Regions from separate parts of the Nocardioides nitrophenolicus genome, predicted to be linked through region 2. Evidence: riboswitches for the same ligand, from Rfam matches in the RefSeq annotation. Region 2 holds a riboswitch; the other holds the start of a gene.
The links. Region 2 has a riboswitch for FMN ahead of JOD66_RS21585 (6,7-dimethyl-8-ribityllumazine synthase). Riboswitches for the same ligand answer to the same signal wherever they lie in the genome.
Positions count from the first base shown of each region.

Region 1: another riboswitch for FMN. It lies ahead of ribD (bifunctional diaminohydroxyphosphoribosylaminopyrimidine deaminase/5-amino-6-(5-phosphoribosylamino)uracil reductase RibD); the one in region 2 lies ahead of JOD66_RS21585 (6,7-dimethyl-8-ribityllumazine synthase).

Region 1 covers NZ_JAFBBY010000001.1:101,621-108,125, reverse strand. Annotated here, with positions in the region: gene JOD66_RS00540 (Zn-ribbon domain-containing OB-fold protein) at 1-226, shown strand, start outside; gene JOD66_RS00535 (MaoC family dehydratase) at 223-612, shown strand; gene JOD66_RS00530 (lipid-transfer protein) at 609-1,781, shown strand; gene JOD66_RS00525 (cupin domain-containing protein) at 1,795-2,289, opposite strand; FMN riboswitch at 2,369-2,498, shown strand; gene ribD (bifunctional diaminohydroxyphosphoribosylaminopyrimidine deaminase/5-amino-6-(5-phosphoribosylamino)uracil reductase RibD) at 2,622-3,632, shown strand; gene JOD66_RS00515 (riboflavin synthase) at 3,636-4,247, shown strand; gene JOD66_RS00510 (bifunctional 3,4-dihydroxy-2-butanone-4-phosphate synthase/GTP cyclohydrolase II) at 4,249-5,487, shown strand; gene ribH (6,7-dimethyl-8-ribityllumazine synthase) at 5,489-5,977, shown strand; gene JOD66_RS00500 (phosphoribosyl-ATP diphosphatase) at 6,023-6,286, shown strand; gene hisG (ATP phosphoribosyltransferase) at 6,315-6,505, shown strand, end outside.
Region 2 covers NZ_JAFBBY010000001.1:4,478,866-4,485,370, reverse strand. Annotated here, with positions in the region: gene JOD66_RS21595 (MFS transporter) at 1-691, opposite strand, end outside; gene JOD66_RS21590 (DUF6234 family protein) at 839-1,270, shown strand; FMN riboswitch at 1,352-1,520, shown strand; gene JOD66_RS21585 (6,7-dimethyl-8-ribityllumazine synthase) at 1,573-2,025, shown strand; gene JOD66_RS21580 (DUF808 domain-containing protein) at 2,172-3,152, opposite strand; gene JOD66_RS21575 (acyltransferase family protein) at 3,189-4,271, opposite strand; gene JOD66_RS21570 (SIS domain-containing protein) at 4,361-5,386, opposite strand; gene JOD66_RS21565 (Trm112 family protein) at 5,388-5,582, opposite strand; gene JOD66_RS21560 (phosphomannomutase/phosphoglucomutase) at 5,579-6,505, opposite strand, start outside.

The sequences.
Region 1 (6,505 bases), 4.4 Mb from region 2:
CGTGGCCGCCGGCACCGGCACGGTGTTCTCCTATCTCGTGCACCACGCCCCGCAGGTCCCCGGCAAGCAGCTGCCCCTGGTCGTCGCCCTGCTCGACCTCGACGAGGGCGTGCGGATGGTGGCCGAGATGACCGGCCCGGTCGAGATCGGCGACCGCGCGGTCGTCGGCTGGAACGTGGTCGACGACGAGCTGACCCTCCCGATCTGGACGAAGGTGGACCGATGAGCGCCGTGCTGAAGGTGGGGGACCGGCTTCCCGAGTGGAGCCTGCCCATCACCCCGACCCTGGTCGTCTCGACGGCGATCGCGACCCGGGACTTCCAGGACGTGCACCACGACCGGGACATCGCGCAGGCTGCCGGCTCGAAGGACATCTTCGTCAACATCCTCACCTCCACCGCGCTGTGCGAGCGCTACGTCACCGACTGGGCCGGGCCCGACGTGCAGATCCGGGGGATCGCGATCCGGCTCGGCGCGCCGGCGTACCCCTATGACACGTTCACCTTCAGCGGCGAGGTGACCGAGGTCGCCGACGGCGTCGCGACGATCAAGGTGGTCGGCGCGGTGTCGCTCGGCGACCACGTCGTCGGAACGGTCACGGTGGCGGCATGAGCGAGCGCACCCTCTCCGGCAAGGCCGCGATCGCCGGCATCGGCGCCACCGAGTTCTCCAAGGAGTCCGGCCGCTCCGAGCTCCAGCTCTCCGTCGAGGCCGTGCGCCACGCCCTCGCCGACTGCGGCCTCACGCCCGCCGACGTCGACGGTCTGGTCACCTTCACCATGGACACGTCGTCCGAGATCGCGGTCGCCCGCGAGCTCGGGATCCCGGAGCTGCGCTTCTTCAGCCGGATCAACTACGGCGGCGGCGCCGCCTGCGCGACCGTCCAGCAGGCCGCGATGGCCGTCGCCACCGGCGTCGCCGACGTCGTCGTCGCCTACCGCGGCTTCAACGAGCGCTCCGGCGACCGCTTCGGTCAGGTCTCCAACTGGGCGGCGGCGCAGGTCAACACCAATGGCCTCGACAACGCCTGGACCTACCCGCTCGGCCTCTCCACCCCGGCCGCCACGGTCGCCATGCAGGCGCGCCGCTACATGCACGAGTACGGCGCCACCTCGGCCGACTTCGGCGCGGTCGCCGTCGCCGACCGGCGCCACGCGGCCACCAACCCGGCCGCCTTCTTCTACGGCAAGCCGATCACCATCGAGGACCACCAGGCGTCCCGGATGATCGCCGACCCCCTGCACCTGCTCGACTGCTGCCAGGAGTCCGACGGCGCCGTCGCGCTCGTCGTCGTGTCGGCCGAGCGGGCCCGCGACCTGGCCCAGCCGCCGGCGTACGTCGCGGCGGCGGCGCAGGGCTCGGGCAGGGACCAGTTCGTGATGACGTCGTACTACCGCGACGACATCGGGATCCCGGAGATCGGCGTCGTGGGCCGCGAGCTGTGGAAGCAGTCGGGCCTCGCGCCCGCGGACCTGCCGATGGCGATCCTCTACGACCACTTCACGCCGTACGTGCTGATGCAGCTGGAGGAGCTCGGCTTCTGCGGCCGCGGCGAGGCCAAGGACTTCGTCAAGGACGGCGCCATCGAGGTCGGCGGCCGGCTGCCCATCAACACCCACGGCGGCCAGCTCGGCGAGGCCTACATCCACGGCATGAACGGGATCGCCGAGGGCGTGCGCCAGATCCGCGGCACGTCGGTCAACCCGGTCGCCGACGCGCAGCACGTTCTGGTCACCGCCGGCACCGGCGTGCCGACGAGCGGGCTGATCCTCTCGGCCTAGGAAGCGGAGGAGCCTAGGACTCCTCGACCCACACGTTGTCGTGCGCCCGCATGAACGCGTCGTACTCCTCCGGCGTCCACTCCTCGCCGCGCGCCAGCCGGTCGAGCCCCTCGAAGTACGGCTCGCGCGGCGCGCCGGGCGCGAAGTGCAGCAGCATCGAGGCCGGGGCGCCGGACTCGTTGCGGAAGCCGTGGATCCCTCCGGGCGGGACGTGCAGGAAGTCGCCCGGGCGGGCGGTGGTCCACGCGGAGCCGGTGTGGATGCGGACCTCGCCGTCGAGCACGTAGAACGACTCGGCCATGGCGCGGTGGTAGTGCGGCCCCGGCCCGCTCACGGCGTCGGAGAACTCCCAGCGGTAGAGCCCGAACAGGCCGCCGGTCGCCTCGCCGCGGGCGAGGTAGTGCACCCGGTTGCCGTTGGGGTAGACGAGATCGGCCGGTGTCGCGCTCGGGCGCACCCACGCCGAGACCTCGCCGTCGCCGTCGTAGAGCGGAGGGGGATACGACATGGGGCGACGCTACGACAGTCCCAGTGACCGGACCCACAGTCCGCGGCGTGTCGCGGTGTGCCACCATGGTGCCAAGAGCTCGCGTGCTCTGGGGTCGGTGAAAATCCGAACCGGCGGTGACAGTCCGCGACCCGATCGCAGCCAGTGATCGGTTGACCAGGTGGAACTCCTGGACCGACGGTCAAAGTCCGGATGGGAAGTGCACGCACGAGTGTCCGACGGACGGCCGAGCACGGCCGCCCGACGTACGCCAGGCAAGCCCCGGAGTCCGCGTCCAGGACGACGAGAGGCGGTGGCCGGTGGCGGAGACGTTCACCCGGGAGTACGACGCGATGCGTCGTGCGCTCGCGCTGGCAGCGACCCCCGGGGTGCCCCTGCACCCCAACCCGCGGGTGGGCTGCGTGCTGCTCGCCCCCGACGGCAGCATCGTCGGGGAGGGCTACCACCACGGCGCCGGAACGCCGCACGCCGAGGTCGAGGCGTTGAAGGTGGCCGGCGAGCGGGCCCGCGGCGCGACCGCCGTCGTCACGCTGGAGCCGTGCAACCACACCGGCCGGACCGGCCCCTGCGCCCAGGCCCTGATCGCCGCCGGCGTGACTCGCGTCGTGATCGCGCAGCGCGACCCGAACCCGCAGGCCGCGGGCGGCCTGGACACGCTGCTGGAGGCCGGACTCGAGGTCGATGCCGGGCTGCTGGCCGACGAGGCCGCCGAGCTCAACCGGACCTGGACCTTCGCCCACCTCAACGGCCGGCCGTTCGTGACCTGGAAGTTCGCGACGACCCTCGACGGCCGCAGCGCCGCCGCCGACGGCAGCTCGCGCTGGGTCTCCTCGCCTGCCGCGCGCCGCGACACCCACCTGCTGCGCGCCCTGTGCGACACCATGCTCGTGGGCGCGAACACGGTCGAGGTCGACGACCCGCAGCTGACCGTGCGCGGCGACGACGACCAGCCGGTCGGGGAGCAGCCGCTGCGGGTGGTGCTGGGGGAGCGTGAGCTCGCCGAGGACCGCCGGGTGTTCGACGACGCCGCGCCCACGGTGCACCTGCGCACCCGCGATCCCGAGCAGGCCCTGCGCATCCTGTACGCCGAGCACGACCGCCACCACGTCTTCCTGGAGGGCGGGCCGACCCTGGCCGCCGCCTTCCTGCGGGCCGGGCTGGTCGATGAGGTCGTCACGTACGTCGCCCCGATGCTCCTCGGCGCCGGCCGCTCGGCCGTCGGCGACCTCGGAATCGGGACCATCGGCGACGCGTTGCACCTCCGGCTGATCGAGACCACCGTCGTCGGCGAGGGCGCCGAGGCCAACGTGCGCATGATCATGCGCCCCAGCGAGAGGAACTGAGGAATGTTCACCGGCATCGTCGAGGAGCTCGGCACCGTCACCGCCGTCGAGGACCAGGGGGACGCCATCCGGCTCACCATCGCCTCCGAGGTGACCCTGTCCGACGCCGGCCTCGGTGACTCGATCGCGGTCAACGGCTGCTGCCTGACCGTCGCCGAGCGCAGCGACACGACCTGGACCGCCGACGTGATGGCCGAGACCCTCGCCAAGACCAGCATCGGCGGCCTGGCCGTGGGCGACCGGGTCAACCTGGAGCGCGCCGTCACCGCGGAGAAGCGGCTGGGCGGCCACGTCGTGCAGGGACACGTCGACGCCGTCGGCGAGGTCGTCGCCCGCACCCCCAGCGAGCACTGGGAGATCGTCGAGATCAAGCTCCCCGACGACCTGGGGCGCTATCTCGTCGACAAGGGCTCGATCACCGTCGACGGCACCTCCCTCACGGTGGTCGAGGCGAGGGACGACACCTTCACCGTCAGCCTGATCCCCGAGACCCTGGCCCGCACGACCCTCGGCTTCCGCGGCGTCGGCGACCGGGTCAACCTCGAGGTCGACGTGATCGCCAAGCACGTCGAGAAGCTCGTGCGTGCCTACACCAGCGCCAGCAAGGAGAACTGACATGTCGGTGCGACTGGACCCGGTCGATCGTGCGATCGCCGACATCGCGGCGGGCAGGGCCGTCGTCGTGGTCGACGACGAGGACCGCGAGAACGAGGGCGACATCATCTTCGCCGCCAGCAAGGCGACGCCGGAGCTGATGGCGTTCACGATTCGCCACTCCAGCGGCGTGATCTGCGCGCCGATGCCCGGCGCGATGCTCGACCGGCTCGAGATCCCGCTGATGACCCCCCACAACAAGGACGCCTACCGCACGGCGTACACCATCTCGGTCGACGCCCGCGACGGCGTCAGCACCGGCATCTCCGCGGCCGACCGGGCCCACACGGTGCGGGTGCTGGCCGACTCCGCGACCGAGCCGTGGGAGCTGACCAGGCCCGGTCACGTGTTCCCGCTGCGCTACCGCGAGGGCGGCGTGCTGGTGCGCCGCGGCCACACCGAGGCCGCCGTCGACCTGTGCCGGCTCGCCGGGCTCACGCCGGCGGGCGTGCTGGTCGAGGTCGTCAACGACGACGGCACCATGAAGCGCGCGCCCGAGCTGCGCGCGTTCGCCGACGAGCACGGCCTGGCGATGATCTCGATCGAGGACCTGGTCCGCTACCGCCGTCGCGTCGAGACCCACGTGGTGCGCGAGGCCGAGACCAGCCTGCCCACCAGCCACGGCGACTTCACCGCCATCGGCTACACCATCACCGTCGACGGCAGCGAGCACGTCGCCCTCGTGTACGGCGACCCGGCGGCCCTCGCCGAGGGCGGCCCGGTGCTGACCCGGGTCCACTCCGAGTGCCTCACCGGCGACGTCTTCGGCTCCAGCCGCTGCGACTGCGGCCCCCAGCTCAACGAGGCGATGGACCGGATCGTCCAGGAGGGCCGGGGCGTGGTGGTCTACCTGCGCGGCCACGAGGGCCGGGGGATCGGCCTGGTCGCCAAGCTGCAGGCCTACCAGCTCCAGGACGGCGGCCGCGACACCGTCGACGCCAACCTCGACCTCGGCCTGCCCGCCGACGCCCGCCACTACGGCGCGGCCACGCAGATCCTCAAGGACCTCGGGGTGTCCGAGGTGCGGCTGCTGACCAACAACCCCGACAAGGTGACCTCGCTCGAGGACTACGGCATCACGGTCGGCGAGCGGGTGCCGCTCACCCCCCACCCCAACGGCCACAACCTCGCCTACCTGCTGACCAAGCGCGACCGGATGGGCCACGACCTGCCCGACCTCGACCTCGAAGGAGTCAACTGACATGGCCGGACACGGCGCTCCCGACATCGCCCCGACCGACTGCCACGACCTGCGGGTCGCGGTCGTCGCCGCGAGCTGGCACACCCAGGTCATGGACGGCCTGATCGCCGGTGCGCAGCGGGCGTTCGCCGACCACAAGGTCGAGGCGCCCGTCGTGGTCCGGGTCCCGGGCACCTTCGAGCTGGCCGTCACCGCCGACGCCCTCGCGCCGTCGTACGACGCGGTGATCGCGCTCGGCGTGGTGATCCGGGGCGGCACGCCCCACTTCGAATACGTGTGCAGCGCCGCCACCGACGGTCTCACCCGGGTCTCCCTCGACCATCACGTGCCGATCGGCTTCGGCGTGCTCACCTGCGACGACGAGGCGCAGGCCCTCGACCGCGCGGGCCTCGACGGCTCCCGCGAGGACAAGGGCTACGAGGCCGCGTCCGCCGCACTGCAGACCGCAGCCACGCTGAAGAAGATCCGCAGCCGCGGCTACGCGGGCTGAGACCGGGGGCGGTCGGTCCACGACCACGCCGTAGGCTGACCTCCCGTGAAGACGTTCGACGAGCTGTTCGCAGAGCTCAGCGAGAAGGCACAGACGCGGCCCGAGGGATCCGGCACCGTCCGGCAGCTCGACGCCGGCGTCCATGCGATCGGCAAGAAGCTGATCGAGGAGGCCGCTGAGTCCTGGATGGCCGCCGAGCATGAGGGCAAGGACGCCACGGCGCTGGAGATCAGCCAGCTCCTCTACCACGCCCAGGTCCTCATGATCGCGAGCGGACTCTCGCTCGACGACGTCTACGCACACCTCTGAGGCTGTACCGATTTCAAAGGCCATCTCCATGCTCAAGATCGCCGTCCCCAACAAGGGGGCCCTGTCCGAGGCTGCCTCCGGCATGCTCCGCGAGGCGGGCTACGCCCAGCGCTCGGACTCCAAGCAGCTCACCAAGCTCGACCCCGACAACGACGTCGAGTTCTTCTACCTGCGGCCCCGTGACATCGCGCTGTACGTCGGCGAGGGCACCCTCGACGC
Region 2 (6,505 bases):
CGCGCAGCAGCGCGAGCACGAGCAGGAAGAGCCCGACGACCAACGCCACCTGCCCCGGTACGTCGAGGCGTCGGGCCCGCGGGTCCCTGCTCTCCCGCACCCGCAGTGCGAGGGCGAGGGTGACCAGGCCGATCGGCACATTGCACCAGAAGATCGCGCGCCACCCGATCGCATCGGTCAGCACTCCGCCCACGAACGGACCGACCGCGAACACGGCGCCGATGGAGGCGCCGTAGACGCCGAGTGCGCGGGCGCGCTCCGCCGCGCTCGGGGTGACCTCGGAGATGAGGGCCAGCGCGGTGGCGAACAGCACCGCCGCGCCGAGTCCCTGGACGGCGCGCGCGGCGACCAGGGTGCCGATGCCGGGGGCGAGGGCGCAGGCCGCGGAGGCGAGGGTGAACAGGACCAGGCCGCCGGCGAACACCCGCTTGCGACCGCAGCGGTCCGCGATCGCGCCGGCCGAGAGGACCACGGCGGCCAGCGGCAGGGTGTAGGCGTCGATCACCCACTGCAGTCCGGTCAGGCCGGTCCCCAGTCCGGCCGCGATGTCCTCGAGCGCGGTGTTGACCACGCTGATGTCGAGCATCAGCATCACCGTCGCCACGCAGGCGACGGCGATGGCGGCCCTCCGCTCCGCAACGGGTACGTCGACCGGCCCGGTCGCGGCGGTCGTGGCAGATGTCGTCGTCATGGCCCCGATGCTGGTCGCCACGCCCGCGCGCCGACCATCCCATCCGGACGGGTTCTCCGGGGCCCAGATCTGCCGTGGTGCCGATGTCCCAGAGATCTGGGGTCGGGTACTCATGCCCTCGCCGGTCCCGCACGCGACCCTCCGAGCATGCCCCTCTCCCCCCACGGCCCGGACGCCCACGTCCCCGACGAGCCGCCCGCCGTCCTGCCCCTCCTCGTCGAGGCGCTCGCCTCGGCGGCGGCCGCCGGGATCGCCCTGTTCCTGCCGCTCCTGCAGTTCGGCGCCTACTTCTGCTTCGGCGGCGGCTGCGGCCCCGATCCCGGGGCGATCCACCTCTACCGCGTCCTGGTCGCGGTCCTGGCCGCGACGGCGGTCACCGCGCTCATCCTGGCGGTACGTCGCCGCGCGCGCGGGATGATCCGCTGGCACGCCGCGATCGCCCTGGCCGGTGCGGCGTCGGCCGTCCTGTTCGCGATCCCGGCGATCGACTGGGCCGAGCTGCGGAGGGACGACCCGCCACCGCTGGACCCGTCGTACGTCCCCTGCTACTCCGGCTCGAACGACTGCGTCGGCGGCTGACCGGCCGGGCCCCGGACAGCCAGGGCCGCCGCCAGGCGGGCAGGCGGACGCGGGGCGGCGGGCGCCCAGTACGCTGCTGCCGTACGTTCTCAGGGCGGGGTGGAACTCCCCACCGGCGGTGAGGGCGTCCCGGCGGATCCGGGGCGGCCGAGCCCGCGAGCGCCGGCCCGGTCTCCGTGACCGGGGCGGGTCAGCAGATCCGGTGCGACTCCGGAGCCGACGGTCACAGTCCGGAGGGAAGAGAACGCGACGGGCCTCGCGCGCGTCGTCACGCCCTGGGTGACACGCGAACAGGAGAACCCATGTCACCCACCGCCACCGCCGGCACCGTCGCGATCGTCGCGGCCCGCTGGCACGCCGACATCGTCGACGTCGCCGTCGACGCCTTCCGCACCGAGCTCAAGTCGCGCGGGTACGCCGTCGAGGTCGTCCACGTGCCCGGCGCCTTCGAGATCCCGCTGCAGGTACGCCGGCTGGCCCGGTCCGGTCGGTACGCCGGCGTCGCCGCGGCCGCCCTGGTCGTCGACGGCGGCATCTACCGCCACGACTTCGTGGCCTCCAGCGTGGTCGACGCCCTGATGCGGATCCAGCTCGAGGCCGACGTCCCGGTGTTCTCGGCGGTGCTCACGCCGCACCACTTCCATGAGCACGACGAGCACACCGGCTACTTCCGCCGCCACTTCGAGACCAAGGGCCGTGAGCTGGCGGCCGCGCTCGACGCGACGGTCCGGCTGCCCGCGCTGCCCGCCGGCTGACCGTCCACGGTCGGGCGGCTCTGCGTCGTACCCGGCAGAACGGTCGTCCTCGAGGCGAGATCGCGACCCATCTGCCGGGTACGACGAGGACCCCGGCCCGACGAGGACCCCGGCCCGACGAGGACCCCGGCCCGAGACCCGCCGCCTCAGTGCGCGACCGGCGCCCCGTCGTCGTAGCGCTCGATCGGGTCCTTGTCACCCGAGAACGGCAGCACCCGGACGATCGCGACCACGATCGAGCCGACGACGAGGCCGATGACGGCGGAGATGCCGGTGTTGGCGAGCCAGGCGAGGGCGCTGCCGACGAAGCCGTGGACGGCGTGCTCGATGTCGTGCTCGATGCCGTGGACCCATTCGTAGGGCGCGTCCCACCACCCGGCCTCGTGCACGTTGACCAGCAGGATGTGGCCGCCGACCCAGAGCATGGCGACGGTGCCGACGATGGAGATGATCGCGAGCAGCCGCGGCATGAACGCGACCAGTCCGCGACCGAGCCGCTGCGCGAGGGCCGAGGAGCGCTGGGCGAGGCTGAGCCCGGCGTCGTCCATCTTCACGATGAGCGCCACGACGCCGTAGACGGCGATGGTGATCACGACTGCGACGACCAGGAGCGTGGCGAGCTTGGTCCAGAAGGTCTCGTCCTCGACCGACGCCAGCGAGATCACCATGATCTCGGCCGAGAGGATCAGGTCGGTGCGGATGGCGCCGGAGATCAGCTCCCGCTCCGCCTCGGGACCGACCTCGGCGACCGGCTTCTCGTGGTCGTCGTGCCCGCTGAACAGGTGCCAGATCTTGTGGGCGCCCTCGTAGGCCAGGAAGGTGCCGCCGACCATCAGGATGATGGGGAGCAGGTCGGGCAGGAACTCGCTCAGCAGCAGCGAGACCGGCAGGATGATGAGCAGCTTGTTGCGGATCGACCCGATCGCGATCTTCTTCACGATCGGGAGCTCCCGGGCTGCGGCGACCCCCTGGACGTACTGCGGCGTCACCGCGGTGTCGTCGATCACCACGCCCGCCGCCTTGGCGGTGGCCTTGCCGGCGGCGGCACTCACGTCGTCCATGGACGCCGCGGCCATCTTGGCGATGGCGGCGACGTCGTCGAGGAGACCGAACAGGCCGGCGCTCATCAGGCCCGGTCCGTGGGGAGAGACATGGCCCGAAGGCTACCGGGCCGAGGTGACCAGTCCCGCCTTCGCGGGCTCCCCCCGTTCCTGCTCGTGGACGACCTCGGTCAGCTGGACCGCCTCGCGGACCCGGCGGTGGGCCACGTCGAACGGGTCGACGACCCGCTCGAGCACCCGGCGAACGGGCGGCGCGGCCAGGCCGAGCGCGATGCCGACGCCGAGGCCGACCGCGGCGAGCAGGCCGAGCCCGGGGTGGGCGTGCGCCCAGTCGACGAACCCGAGGTACTCCAGCTCCTTCACGGCGAAGCCGTGGAACAGGTAGACCACCAGCGTGGCCGAGCCCATCCGGCTGAACCATCCCCCGACCCGCGGGACGACGCTCAACCAGGCGAACGCGCCGGCCACGCCGGCGAGCAGGATCAGCAGCCGGGTGAGGACCGCCGTCGAGGTGGGATCGTCGAGCAGCGACGGGGGACGCTGGTAGAGGTAGTCACGGCTGGCCCAGGTGTCCAGCGAGCCGGCGGCCACCCACAGCACGGCGAAGGTCGCGATCCCGACCAGCGCGGGGAAGCGCCCGCGCAGCCACTCCAAGGTCTCGGGCGTGGCCTTCAGGCCGAGCACGAAGAACGGCAGGAAGCCGACGATCCTCGGGGCGTCCAGCCAGCGGGTCCAGTCCCCCGCGAGGAGGAAGGCTCCGGCGAGCGAGACGCCGACCGCGACGACCACCCCACCGCGCAGCGGTCGGAACAGCGGGGTCGCGAGCCGCCAGGCGACCATGGCGAGCAGGTACCAGAACGGGAAGTGCGGGTCGGTCCACAGGTCCGAGAGCCGCTCGCCCCCGACGTTGATCCGGAACCACCCGAGCGCGCCCTCGAACAGGACGTACGGCACCAGCAGCGTGGTCACCAGCTGCCACAGCCGCGCCGCGGTGTAGGTGAAGCCCCGCGACAGGTAGCCGGACAGGAACACGAACGCCGGCATGTGCCACAGGTAGACGAAGTCGTAGAGGCGCCCGCCGACGCCGTCGGCCGGCAGCAGCGCGAGCAGGTGCCCGACGACGACGAGGGTCACCAGACCCATCTTCGCGTTGTCGAGCCACGGATCCCGAGAGGTGGAGGCCATCACTCCTTGGTACCCGAATCACCTGTGAGGAGACCAAGTGTCAGACAACCTGACGCTGAGCCTGCCCGCGTGACGCCAGCGGAGCCGGGTCAGTCGTCCACGAGACCGAGCCGGAGGTACTCGGCGGCGTAGGTGCCGCTCAGCAACAGCGAGGCGTAGCGGGCCACCTCGCCGGTCGCCTCGGACGAGACGTGCTCGATCCTGACGTCCTTGCTGCGGGCGGCGTCCTCGAGGCGGTGCCGCTGGTCGCGGACCACCGGGTCGTCGACGCCGTCGTCGAGGATGACCAGCACCGGCCGCCGGTCGCCGGTGCCGTCGGCCACCGGGTCGGCGAAGACGTTGCGCGGCCGGGCCGCCTCGACGACGGGGAGCAGGTGCTCGGCGTCACCTGCGAGCGCCGTGCGCCCCGAGGTACGCCGGATCGACTCGGCGATCCGGCGCGCGGCCCGCGCGGCGAGCACCGACCCGCCCCAGACCAGGGGTGCGGCGTCGGCAAGCGAGATGGCCAGCATCTTGGCCGGGTTGATCGAGATGTCGCGGTTCGGCGAGCAGGCGATCGCGACGGCGTCGAGCGCCTCGGAGACGGACTCGGGCTCGGCGCTCGGGCCGAGCTGGACCTGGTCCAGGAAGGAGAGCATCGCGACCGCCGTCGCGAGCTGGTCGCCGGTGCTGGTCGGCAGCAGCGTCGTCCAGCGGCCGGTGGCGTGCTCGGCCACCATCGAGCCGGGTGGTGCGGCCACGACGAGCTGGCAGCCGCGACGCGCGGCTTCGGCCACCGCCAGCGCGGTGCCGGCGTCACCGCCCTCCGGAGCGAGGACGACGACCAGGTCGAGGCTGCCGGCCCAGCCCGGCAACGCCGGCGACGGCCAGGCCACGAAGGGCACCGGGCAGAACGGCTCCAGCACCGCCCGGAGCAGGCGGGAGTCGGGTCCGGCGGCGATCACGGCCCGCGGCCGGGTCTCGATCGAGCGGGACACCGCCTCGGCGATCGCGTCGGCCGCCCCGCCGACCTCCCGGCGTACCCGGGAACCGGACTCGGCCAGCGTGCGCAACCGCAGGTCGGCGCTCGCGAGCGCCGCTTCGTCATCGAGTCGGGACTCGTCGAACCACACCATGTCAGGCGGGCTTACGCGCCTCGTCGACCAGCAGCACCGGGATGCCGTCGCGTACCGGGTACGCGAAGCCGCAGCCCTGGCACACCAGCTCGACCGACTCCCCCGCGGGCGTCACCGTGAGCTCGCCCTTGCACGAGGGGCACACGATGATCGCGAGCAGCTCCGGCGCGATCCCACCCTGCGCCGCGGCGCTCACCGATCGCTCCTGATCGTCGCGAGGACCTCATCACGCATCCGGGCCATGGTCTCCTCGTCCTTCCCTTCGACGTTGAGCCGCAGCAGCGGCTCGGTGTTCGAGGCGCGCACGTTGAACGCCCAGTCGGCGTGAGTGACGCTCAGCCCGTCGAGCTTGTCGACGGTGACCCCGTCCTGCCCGCCGTACGTCGCCTCCAGGTCGGCGAGCACCGCGTCCTGGTCGGCGACGGTGCTGTTGATCTCACCGCTGAGCGGGTAGCGGGCGTAGTCGGCGAGCAGCGCCGACAGCGGCCGGTCGCTCTCGGCGAGCGCGGCCAGGGCGTGCAGCGCGGCCAGCATGCCGGAGTCGGCGCGCCAGAAGTCGCGGAAGTAGAAGTGCCCGCTGTGCTCGCCGCCGAAGATCGCCCCCGTCTCGGCCATGGTGGCCTTGATGAAGGAGTGGCCGACGCGGGTGCGGACCGGCTTGCCGCCCAGCTCGGTCACGATCTCGGGCACCGCCCGCGACGTGATCAGGTTGTGGATCACCGTCGAGCCCGGCTCCTTGGCGAGCTCGCGTGCGGCGATGAGCGCGGTCAGCGTGGACGGCGAGACCAGCTCGCCCCGCTCGTCGACCAGGAAGCAGCGGTCGGCGTCGCCGTCGAAGGCCAGGCCGATGTCGGCCCGCTCCGCGAGGACAGCCTTCTGCAGGTCGACCAGGTTGTCGGGCTCGATCGGGTTCGCCTCGTGGTTGGGGAAGGTGCCGTCGAGCTCGAAGTAGAGCGGCACCATCTCGACCTGGTCGGCGAGCCGGCCGAAGACGGCGGGCGCGGTGTGTCCGGCCATGCCGTTGCCGGCGTCGACGACCACCTTCAGCCGGCGCCCGGCGACCGGGGCCAGGGCGAGCAGGTGGGCGGCGTAGGCCTGGAGCACGTCGTGGGAGGTGAT